Regions from separate parts of the Streptomyces sp. NPDC056486 genome, predicted to be linked through region 1. Evidence: riboswitches for the same ligand, from Rfam matches in the RefSeq annotation. Region 1 holds a riboswitch; the other holds the start of a gene.

The links. Region 1 has a riboswitch for cobalamin ahead of ACFQ7F_RS40760 (ABC transporter substrate-binding protein). Riboswitches for the same ligand answer to the same signal wherever they lie in the genome.
Region 2: linked by a shared signal. The riboswitch ahead of ACFQ7F_RS14580 (CbtB-domain containing protein) and the one ahead of ACFQ7F_RS40760 (ABC transporter substrate-binding protein) in region 1 are both predicted to bind cobalamin.

Annotation. Positions count from the first base shown of each region.
Region 1 covers NZ_JBHTSF010000196.1:7,395-12,494, forward strand. The annotation lists gene ACFQ7F_RS40745 (DUF2017 domain-containing protein) at 1-357, shown strand, start outside; gene ACFQ7F_RS40750 (amino acid permease) at 748-2,223, shown strand; gene ACFQ7F_RS40755 (Mov34/MPN/PAD-1 family protein) at 2,307-2,729, shown strand; cobalamin riboswitch at 2,693-2,849, shown strand; gene ACFQ7F_RS40760 (ABC transporter substrate-binding protein) at 2,893-3,855, shown strand; gene ACFQ7F_RS40765 (FecCD family ABC transporter permease) at 4,095-5,100, shown strand, end outside.
Region 2 covers NZ_JBHTSF010000028.1:72,425-77,524, forward strand. The annotation lists gene ACFQ7F_RS14560 (HAD-IIA family hydrolase) at 1-613, shown strand, start outside; gene ACFQ7F_RS14565 (hypothetical protein) at 697-1,245, shown strand; gene ACFQ7F_RS14570 (class F sortase) at 1,261-1,926, shown strand; gene ACFQ7F_RS14575 (CbtA family protein) at 1,907-2,764, opposite strand; gene ACFQ7F_RS14580 (CbtB-domain containing protein) at 2,785-3,006, opposite strand; cobalamin riboswitch at 3,039-3,161, opposite strand; gene ACFQ7F_RS14585 (ANTAR domain-containing protein) at 3,614-4,354, opposite strand; gene ACFQ7F_RS14590 (glycoside hydrolase family 6 protein) at 4,519-5,100, shown strand, end outside.

The DNA.
Region 1 (5,100 bases):
AAGGCCGATGAGGACGAACTGCGCGCGTACTCGTCGGAGTTCAGGCGCTTCACCGAGAACGACCTGCGGGCCAAGAAGCGCGACGACGCACTGGTGGTGATCCGCTCCCTCGACGCCATGACGTCGAAGGGTGAGGGCGGCGCCGTACTGAAGCTGTCCACCGACGAGTCGCAGCACTGGCTCGGCGCGCTCAACGACCTGCGCCTCGCGATCGGCGCCCGCCTCGAAGTGACCGACGAGGACGACACGGACCTGCTCTTCCAGCTGCCGGACTCCGATCCGCGCAAGCCGATGGTGATGGCGTATCTCTGGCTCGGCGGCCTGCAGGAGACGCTGGTGGGCACGCTCATCGGTTAGGCCATCGGTTGGGCCATCAGCCAGGCCATCGGTCAGCTCATCGACTTGGTCACACCCGCAAAGTCGGTGTATGTAGCAGCGGTTACCCCTCGTTCGCTCAGCGGACGCTCAAATCCGGATAACGATCGCGTCACTTCACTGCCCACCTTTGACGCGGTGGGGGAATTTTGTCCGCTTCTTCTCGTGACGTGAGCCACACGTGGCCGGGCCGATCACTGTTGCGACCGTGATAAATCTTCACGACCACTCGGTGACGCCACCCATGTCACGGGGTGGCGCTCGGGCCGGCAGACCGCCGGTAGCACTCCATCCATATCCGGGGGGATCAGGACCTGACCCGTGGCCATACGCAGACTGCGGGCACGGATCAGCGTGGAGAAAGGCGTCACCATGACCTCAGCGCAGGTCGAAGAGCATCACGACGGCAATGAGGCCGACGGCACGGGCGGTTCGCCCGGCTCGTCAGGCGAGGGTTATCAGCGCGGGCTAGGTGCCCGGCAGATCCAGATGATCGCGATCGGCGGTGCCATCGGCACCGGCCTGTTCCTCGGCGCGGGCAAGGCCATTCACAAGGCCGGTCCGAGCCTCATCCTGGCGTACGCCATCGCCGGCCTCGTCATCTTCTTCATCATGCGGGCCCTGGGCGAGCTGCTCATGTACCGCGCCGTGTCGGGCTCCTTCTCGGAGTACGCGCGTGAATTCATCGGCCCGTTCTTCGGGTACGTGACCGGCTGGACGTACTGGCTCTTCTGGGTCGTCACCGGCATCACAGAAGTAACGGCAGCGGCCCAGTACATGCAGTACTGGACACACGACTCCATTCCACAATGGGGTTACGCGCTGATCTTCACGGTCATCCTGTACGGCGCCAACCTGATCTCCGTGAAGCTCTTCGGTGAGCTCGAGTTCTGGTTCTCGATGGTCAAGGTCACCGCGATCATCGGCATGATCCTGATCTGCGCCGGCATCCTCACCATCGGCTTCTCCGACGCCGGTGACACCGCATCCGTCTCCCACCTGTGGGACCAGGGCGGCTTCTTCCCCAACGGCATCGGCTCCACGCTGATGACGCTGCAGATCGTGATGTTCGCCTTCCTCGCCGTCGAGCTCGTCGGCGTCACCGCGGGCGAGTCCAAGGACCCCAAGACCGTCCTGCCCAAGGCCATCAACACCGTGCCGTGGCGCATCGCCGTCTTCTACGTCGGCGCGCTCATCATGATCCTCTCGGTCGTGCCGTGGACGGAGTTCGTGCCGGGCGTCTCGCCGTTCGTCGCCGCCTTCGACAAGATGGGCCTCGGCGTCGGCGCTGCGATCGTCAACTTCGTCGTCCTGACGGCCGCGCTCTCCTCCTGCAACTCCGGCATGTACTCCACCGGCCGCATGCTGCGCGACCTGGCGATGAACGGCCAGGGCCCGAAGTTCTTCACCAAGCTCACGAAGAACGGCCTGCCCCTGGTCGGCACGACCTTCTCCGCCGCGCTGATGCTGGTCGGCGTCTGGATCAACTACCAGTGGCCGGGCGAGGCGTTCAACTACGTCGTCTCCTTCGCGACCATCTCCGGCATGTGGGCCTGGATCATGATCCTGGTCTGCCAGATCAAGTACCGCCGCAAGGCCGACCGCGGCGAGCTGCCGCAGTCCACCTTCCGGGCGCCGGGCGCCCCGTACACGAGCTGGTTCGCGCTCGCCTTCATCGCGATGGTGATCGTGATGATGGGCGTCGACAAGGACGCGCGGATCTCGCTCTACGCGGCCCCCGTCTGGGCCCTGATCCTGGGCGTCGGCTACCTGATCATGCAGAAGCGCAACGACTCGCAGTCGACGGGCGGCGGCGAGGCCGAGCCGCAGGACACGGTGAAGAAGTAGCGCCGTAACGCCTGATCCCAGCATGTGGGCCTGTCCGTACCACTCTTCGGTACGGACAGGCCCTTCTGTTTATCCTGGCTGCCATGCTGACCCTCACCCAGGCCCTTCACGACCAGATCGTCGCGCACGCGCGCCAGGACCACCCCGACGAGGCCTGCGGTGTGGTCGCGGGCCCGGAGGGCACCGGCCGCCCCGAGCGCTTCATCCCGATGCTGAACGCGGCCCGCTCGCCCACGTTCTACGAGTTCGACTCGACCGACCTCCTCAAGCTCTACCGCGAGATGGACGACCGCGACGAGGAGCCGGTGATCGTCTACCACTCGCACACGGCGACCGAGGCGTACCCCTCGCGCACGGACATCACGTACGCCAACGAACCGGGCGCCCACTACGTCCTGGTCTCCACGGCCGACGCCGACGACGCGGGCGACTTCCAGTTCCGCTCCTACCGGATCGTGGACGGCGAGGTCACCGAAGAAGAGGTGAAGGTCGTCCAGGCATACTGAGCTCACCTTTGAGGCGGCAGGACCCAGGAAGCCGGTGCGAATCCGGCACGGTCCCGCCACTGTGACCCCACCCTTCGCGGGCGGGGCAGTCAGGAACTGACCTGCCGCCTTCTTCTCCCACGACGCAGGGGACGCGGAATCCCCTGGAGGAGGCAGCTCAGCCATGTCCCGCCCCATACGCCTGCTCGCGGCCACCGCCCTGCTCGTCCCGCTCGCCGCCTGCTCGTCCGCCGCGGACTCCGCTTCGGACAAGCCCGCCGCGACGGCAGCAGGCTTCCCGTACACGGTCACGAACTGCGGCGTGAAGACGACGTACGACGCACCGCCGAAGCGCGCCGTGACGATGAACCAGCACGCGACGGAAGTGATGCTGGAGCTGGGCCTGAAGGACCACCTGGCCGGAACGGCGTACCTGGACGACAAGGTCCTGCCGAAGTACGCGAAGGCGTACGCGGACATCCCGGTCCTGGCCAAGGAGTACCCCTCGTACGAGAAGCTCCTGGCCTCCGACCCCGACTTCGTCTACGGCGGCTACGCGAGCGCCTTCCTGGCGGGCGAGGGCCGCAGCCGCGCGGCCCTGGCGAAGTCCGGCATCGAGAGCCGCCTGGACGTCGAGGCCTGCGCGAAGCGGGCGGTATCGATGGACGACGTCTACCGCGAGGTGCGGGAGGTCGGTTCCACCTTCGGGGTACGGGCGCGCGCCGACCGGTGGGTGAGCGGCGCCGAACGCGAACTGACCGCCGCGGCGAAGAAGTCGAAGGACCGCGAGCCCGTCCCTGTCTTCGTCTACGACAGCGGCGACAAGACCGCGTTCACGGCGGGCGGCCGGGGCATCGGCAACGACATCATCGAACGGGCGGGCGGCCGCAACGTCTTCGCCGACCTGGACAAGTCCTTCGGCGACGCGTCCTGGGAATCGGTGGTCGACCGCAAGCCCGAGACGATCGTGATCCTCGACTACGGCGGCACGACGGTCGCCCAGAAGAAGAAGCGCCTCCTGGACGACCCGGTCCTGGCAGACGTCCCCGCCATCAAGCACAAGCGCTTCGCGGTCCTGCCGCTTTCGGACGCGGTGGTGGGGGTACGGGCACCGGCGGCGGTGAGCAAGCTGGCGGACCAGCTGTGAAGAGGCTTTTCCAGCCGGGCGCCCGATCGCTCGGGCTCGCGCGGAGACGATTCCAGCCCACCAGGCGACAACTCGACCCGGCTCCGGCACCCACCCACCCCGCGCCATCACCCACCCACCCCGCCCCGGCATCTACTCAGCCCGTCCGGCGTTTGAGGACGAACTCGGCGAAGCCGGTGATCGACGGCAACCAGTCCGGGGGCCCGGGGGCGGAGCCTCCCCACGCGGCGGAGCCGCAAATGTCACAGCCGGGAAGGGGCGGGATTGGGGAGAGCCCCGCCAGGGCCGCACGGACCCGCAGACGACTGGGCTACGCGACAGTCGTCGCGGCACTCTGCACCGCCCTCGCGGTCGCGATCGTCGCAGGCCTCGCCCTGGGCTCCGTCCGGATCCCGGCGCCCGAGGTCCTGGAAATCCTCACGGGGAGGGCAGACCCCTCCCCGTTCCGTACGATCGTCCTGGACGTAAGACTCCCCAGGGTCCTGCTCGGCGCAGCCGTAGGCGCGGGCCTGGCAGTCATCGGCACAGTCCTCCAGGCCCTGGTGAGAAACCCCCTGGCCGACCCCTTCCTCCTCGGCGTCTCGTCCGGCGCCTCCGCAGGAGCCGTCGCCGTCATCGTCCTCGGCAGCGCCTTCGGCGTGGGCGCGGGCCTGGCCACCACCGTCACCATCCCGGCCGCCGCCTTCGCGGGCGCCCTGCTCTCCCTGCTCGTCGTCTACACCCTGGCGAGGTCGGGAGGCGGCGGCTTCGCCACGGGCCGCCTGATTCTGGCGGGCGTGGCCGTCTCGTACATCCTCTCGGCCCTGACCAGCCTGATCCTGATCATGGCGGACAGCGCGGACCACCTGAAGGAAGTCCTGTACTGGACGCTCGGCGGCCTCGGCAGCGCCCGCTGGGACATGCTCGCCCTGCCCGGCGCCGCCCTGATCGCGGGCACGGCGCTGCTCGTGGCCCTGGCCCGCCCCCTGGACCTGCTCCTGGTCGGGGAGGAGGGCGCCACCGTCCTCGGCCTGGACACGGCCCGCTTCCGCGCCGCCGTCTTCGTCCTCGCCTCGCTCCTGACCGGCGTACTCGTCGCCTACAGCGGAGCCATCGGCTTCGTCGGTCTGATGGTGCCGCACGCGGCCCGGATGCTGGTCGGCGCCGCACACCGGGCGCTCCTGCCGGTGGTGGCCCTGATGGGCGCGGTGTTCCTGGTGACCGCCGACCTCGCGGCGCGCACGGTCGCGGCCCCGCAGGACATCC
Region 2 (5,100 bases), on a different contig from region 1:
CCAGGCCCGCCTCACCCGCATGGGCCTCGAAGTGCCCGTCGAGAACATCTGGACCTCGGCGCTCGCCACCGCGAAGTTCCTTGACGACCAGCGGCCCGGCGGCACGGCGTACGTGATCGGCGAGGCGGGGCTCACCACCGCCCTGCACGACATCGGGTACGTCCTGACCGACCACGACCCGGACTACGTGGTGCTCGGCGAGACCCGTACGTACTCCTTCGAGGCCATGACCAAGGCCGTACGGCTCATCAACGGCGGGGCTCGTTTCATCTGCACGAACCCGGACGAGACCGGGCCCTCCACGGAGGGACCGCTCCCCGCAACGGGCGCCGTCGCCGCGCTGATCACCAAGGCCACGAAGCGGACCCCGTACTTCGCGGGCAAGCCGAATCCCCTGATGATGCGGACCGGGCTCAACGCCATCGGGGCGCACTCCGAGACCAGCGCGATGATCGGCGACCGCATGGACACGGATGTCCTCGCCGGTCTCGAGGCGGGAATGGAGACCTTCCTGGTCCTCACGGGCCTGACCACCCGCGATGACATCGACCAGTACCCGTTCCGGCCTTCCAACGTCGTGGACTCCATCGCTGACCTGGTCGACCGCGTCTGACCGCCTCCGCAGCACCACCCGTTTGCCGCACACGGGAGGCGTGACGTGCCGCCGCGCGTGAACCTCGAAACAGGAGGTTCACGATGCGTAGAGGTCCACTCACCCTGCGTGGCATCGCTGGTATAGCCGGGGCGGCTGTCCTCGCCACGCTTCCCGTCGCAGCCACCGCACCCGCGTACGCCCATGACGAGGGAAAAGTGCATGCCACGGTCTCCCCGTCCAGCGCCGCGGCCGGGGCCAAAGTGGAGATCAGCGTCACGGGCTGTGACGGTACGACCGGGTCCGCGGGGTCCGGGGCGTTCGACGGGGACGCGAAGCTCACCGGCAGGGACGGCGACAAGTACTCGCTGAACGGCTCCGCCACGATCCGGAACGGCGTCTCCGGCTCGTACGAGATCACCGTCGACTGCGACGGCCACCCCCACCAGCGCGCGGGCTCCGTGGAGGTCGTCCAGCACCACACCACCCCCGTCTCGCCGGTCCACGCGGGTGGCGGCGGCACCGCGCAGCTGGCCGCGCACGCCCAGGAGGCGGGCCCCGGCACCCGGCACGCGGTGATCGGCCTGGTGCTCGCCGGGGTTGCGGCCGTGGCCGTGGCGTTCCGCAGTGTCCGCCGACGCCGCTCCGAGTGACGGGCGACGACCGAGATGTCGGGCCATGAGAAGCCGGCTGGGCACGGGCGATTCCTCACCGGGGTCGCCTGGGCGCTGCTGCTCGTAGGGCTCTGGCTGTGGGGCAGCGACATCACCGACGTACGCGGCGGTGTCTCGGAGCCCACGAACGGTGACGTCGCCGCGGTGGGCCGTCCGTTCGGTGTCGAACTCCCGGACGCGCACGAGCCGTTGGGCGCCGCGAAGCCGCAGCGCGTCGAAGTCCCCTCGCTGAAGGTGCAGGCGCCCGTGATCACCCGCGGGCTCGATCAGGACGGCGCCATCGATCCGCCGCCCTTCGAGCAGGCGAGCTCCGTCGGCTGGTACGGCGGCGGGACGCGCCCCGGCGCGGCGGGCACGTCCCTGTTCGTGGGCCACGTCGACACCGAGACACGCCCCGCTGTCTTCTACGACCTCAGCGCGGTGCGCCCGGGCGAGAAGGTCCGGGTGACCCGGGATGACGGCTCGGTCGCGGAGTTCACCGTGGACGACGTACAAGTCCTCAGCCGGGACCGCTTCGACGCGAAGAAGGCGTACGGCCCCCACGAGGAGGGCCGTGCCGAACTCCGCCTGATCACCTGCGGCGGCACGTTCGACCGGGCGACCAAGACCTACTCGGCGAACGTGGTGGTGTCCGCCTACCTCACCGGCGTGGGGTCGTAGGGCCTGCGCCGGGGGCGGCGCCCGGGCGCGAGGGCACTCCCGCCGCGCTCGCGCCCATGGGGGCACCCCCGGCGGCCCTCTCCCGGAAGGACCGCAGGCCCAGGCCTCCGAAGACCGCCGCGAACACGGCCCACAACAGGGCCTGCGAGGCGACCGAGAGGACGCGGAAATCCCATAGGAGCGTCGCGTCGACCGGGACCGGGTCGGGGTTGTCCGGGAGCAGGAAGAGCACGGCCAGGACGGCGGCCACCGTGAGGGCCGCCGCGATCTGCCGCACCGGGACGGTTCTGGCCGACAGCCGTACGTACACCTGCCGGACGAGGATCATGCCGAGGACGCCGATCACGATCGACGCGAGCCACATCGCCTGACGGTCGCCGACCGTGCCCGCGTCCCCGACGCCCGGCGGGTTCGCCGGGTAGCGCAGACCGGGAAGCAGGGAGACGGCGAGGAAGGCCGCTCCCGCGAAGGTCAGGGCGCGCGGCCACGGGTCCGCGCGCGGATCGCGGCGGTGCACCAGGGCGTACGCCACCGCGAAGAGGGCGCCGATGGCCAGACCGGCGACGATCGCGGTGACCACCAGGCCCGCGTGCTGCGTCGAGCGCGTGAACAGCTCCTCGTGGTGCTGTGCGGACTGCCCGGCACCGTGCGCGTGTTCCTGGGCCGCCGCTCGTTTCTCCTCGGCGCGGATCGCCCGGTCCATCAGCGGCTCGGCGAGGAGCAGGGAGAAGAGACCGGCCGTGAGGCCCGCCGTTCCTCCCGCCACGAGACCCCGGCCGAGCAGGGGCAGGACAGGTGAGGACGAGGACGAGGACGAGGGAGGCGAGGGGGGTGGCATGGTGCCGCGTCCGTCCCCGGTCAGTGGCACGGGGCACCGAAGAGGTGCCTGCCGTCGTGCGCGAACTCGTGCAGATAGCTGCCGGTCGCCGAGATCAGTGAGCCGTTGTCGATGAAGACGGCGTAGAGCGCGATCAGCGCGATGATGACCGCGGCGGACGCGATGAGCCAGTCGCGGGTATGGACGGTGGCAGCGTCGGCCGCCGCGCTGTCGGTGTGCGGTGCCGCGGTGTGCAGTGACATATCGAAGGGCCTCCTTCTGGGGTTTCCACGCCCCGAAGCAGGAGTACGACAGCTCAGTTCCTGACTTCCGCACGCCGTGCGGGCGTTCGGTCACAGTGGCGGGACCGTTCCGGAATCGCACCGGGTTCCTGTCAACCGTCGTCTCGATGTATGTACTTGTGTCCCGGAGAGTCCCAGTTGGTCATGGACACTGTCAACGGTGTACGTGTCTGCCCGTGTCCGGCTGCGTATGCCTGTGTATGCCTGGGTCTGCTTTTGTCTGCCTGTGCCTGTGCCTGTGCCTGTCTCTGCCTGCCTGTGCGCCTGCCTGTGTCAGGACAACCTGGCCCGGTCGGCGGCCCGCTCCCCCCGGAGCCGTCGACCGGGCTGGTCCTCGACCGCGCGCGCACGAGCTGCGGGAGTAACCCGGCGCCGGCGCGGGAGGTTCGGTGGCCAACCCCGCAATGCGGGATGGACGATCAGGCCGGGGGCTTGGGCCGTTGGGACGACTCTAGAACGGATGGGCGCTGGAGCCTAGGGGGCGATTGACGCCAAGTCGTGATCCGCTTTCTCTCCGTGATCATCGCAGGTGGTGGCGTTTCCGGAATGACCTTCGGAGAGATTCGGATCAACTGCCGCGCAGTACCGAGTCGTTGAGCGTCCCCTTGATCACCTCCGTGGCGACCAGGTCTATGACCAGGCGTTCTCTGCGTGCGTACCGCCGCAGCGCCTCAAAGGCCTCATCCACACCAGTGTGCCAGCGCTCAGCGAGTATGCCTTTGGCCTGTTCAATGCGTATGCGGCTGGTCAGGGCGCCTTGGAGCTGTGTGGCGAGGATCCGGTACTCCGTGTAGGCGCGGTGATTGTGCAGACCTACCGCGGCCGCGTCGGCGATCGCCTGGGCCAGGTTCAACTCCCCGTTGATGTGCGGGACCCCGGAGGTCTCGGGCATGAAGACGTTGAGCGCGCCGAGCAGGGTCTTGCGCTGTCGCAGCGGTACCGCGTACGTCATTCCGATTCCATGGCGCAGGGCAAGCGGAGTGAACTCCGGCCAGCGCTGGGCAGGTTCGGCCGCGGTGAGCTGTACCGGAGGCACGGGCCGCCCCGTGCCGAGGCTCTCCACGCAGGGCCCGCCGGTCTGTTGGGCCCCGAGCAGGGCGAGCGCCAGCTCACGGGGGTGGGCGCCGGCGGCCCCCGCGGGTGCGCCCGCGCCGTCGAAGACGACTCCGGCCGCGGACGCGTCGAGCAGTTCCACGGTGTGGCCCGCGACCCGGCTCAGATAGCGCTCCGGGTCGAAGTCGTCGTCCAGGGTGTTCGTGGTCTCCAACAGGACTTGGGCCAGTCGTAATTCAGAGGTGTGATCCCGCATGGTCTCCTCCCCAAGAGCTGCGCCCCGCGCCCTGCTCGCCTACCCCCGGGCGCCGCGCTGTAACAGCTCACCAACAGGTATCCGTCGCGGGCGGGCGGGCCTCGTGGGCCGGGAGTGCGTATGTCAGGATTGAGAAATCGGACAGTGCACCCAAGGGGGAGTGGATGTACCACAAAAACACCGGCCCCGGTCATCGGATCGTGGCCCGGGGGGTGAAGGCTGCGGCGGCGTTTGCGGGGGCGGCGCTGCTGCTGTCGGGGTGCTCCTCCGATGACGGCAAGGACTCGTCGGGGCAGCCGGTCAAACAGCAGCCGAAGGGCTCCGACCCGTACTGGGTCAACCCCGAGGGCAACGCCGCCAAGCAGGTCGCTTCGTACGAGAAGGACGGCAAGAAGGACGACGCCGAACTGATCCGCAAGATCGCCGAACAGCCGGTTCCCGAATGGATCATCCCGGAGAACGCGGAGGATCAGGCACGCGGCTTCACCGAGGCCGCCCAGAAGGCCGACAGGGACGCCCTGTTGGTCCTCTACAACATCCCGCACCGTGACTGCGGTCAGTACTCGGGCGGCGGCGCGGCCGACGGCAACGAGTACAGGAAGTTCATCGACCAGGTCGCCAAGGGCATCGGCGACCGCGGCGCCACGGTCATCCTGGAGCCGGACGCGGTGCTCCACATGGTCGACAACTGCACGCCGGAGGAGTTCCACGAGGAGCGGTACGACCTTCTCAAGGGCGCCATCGAG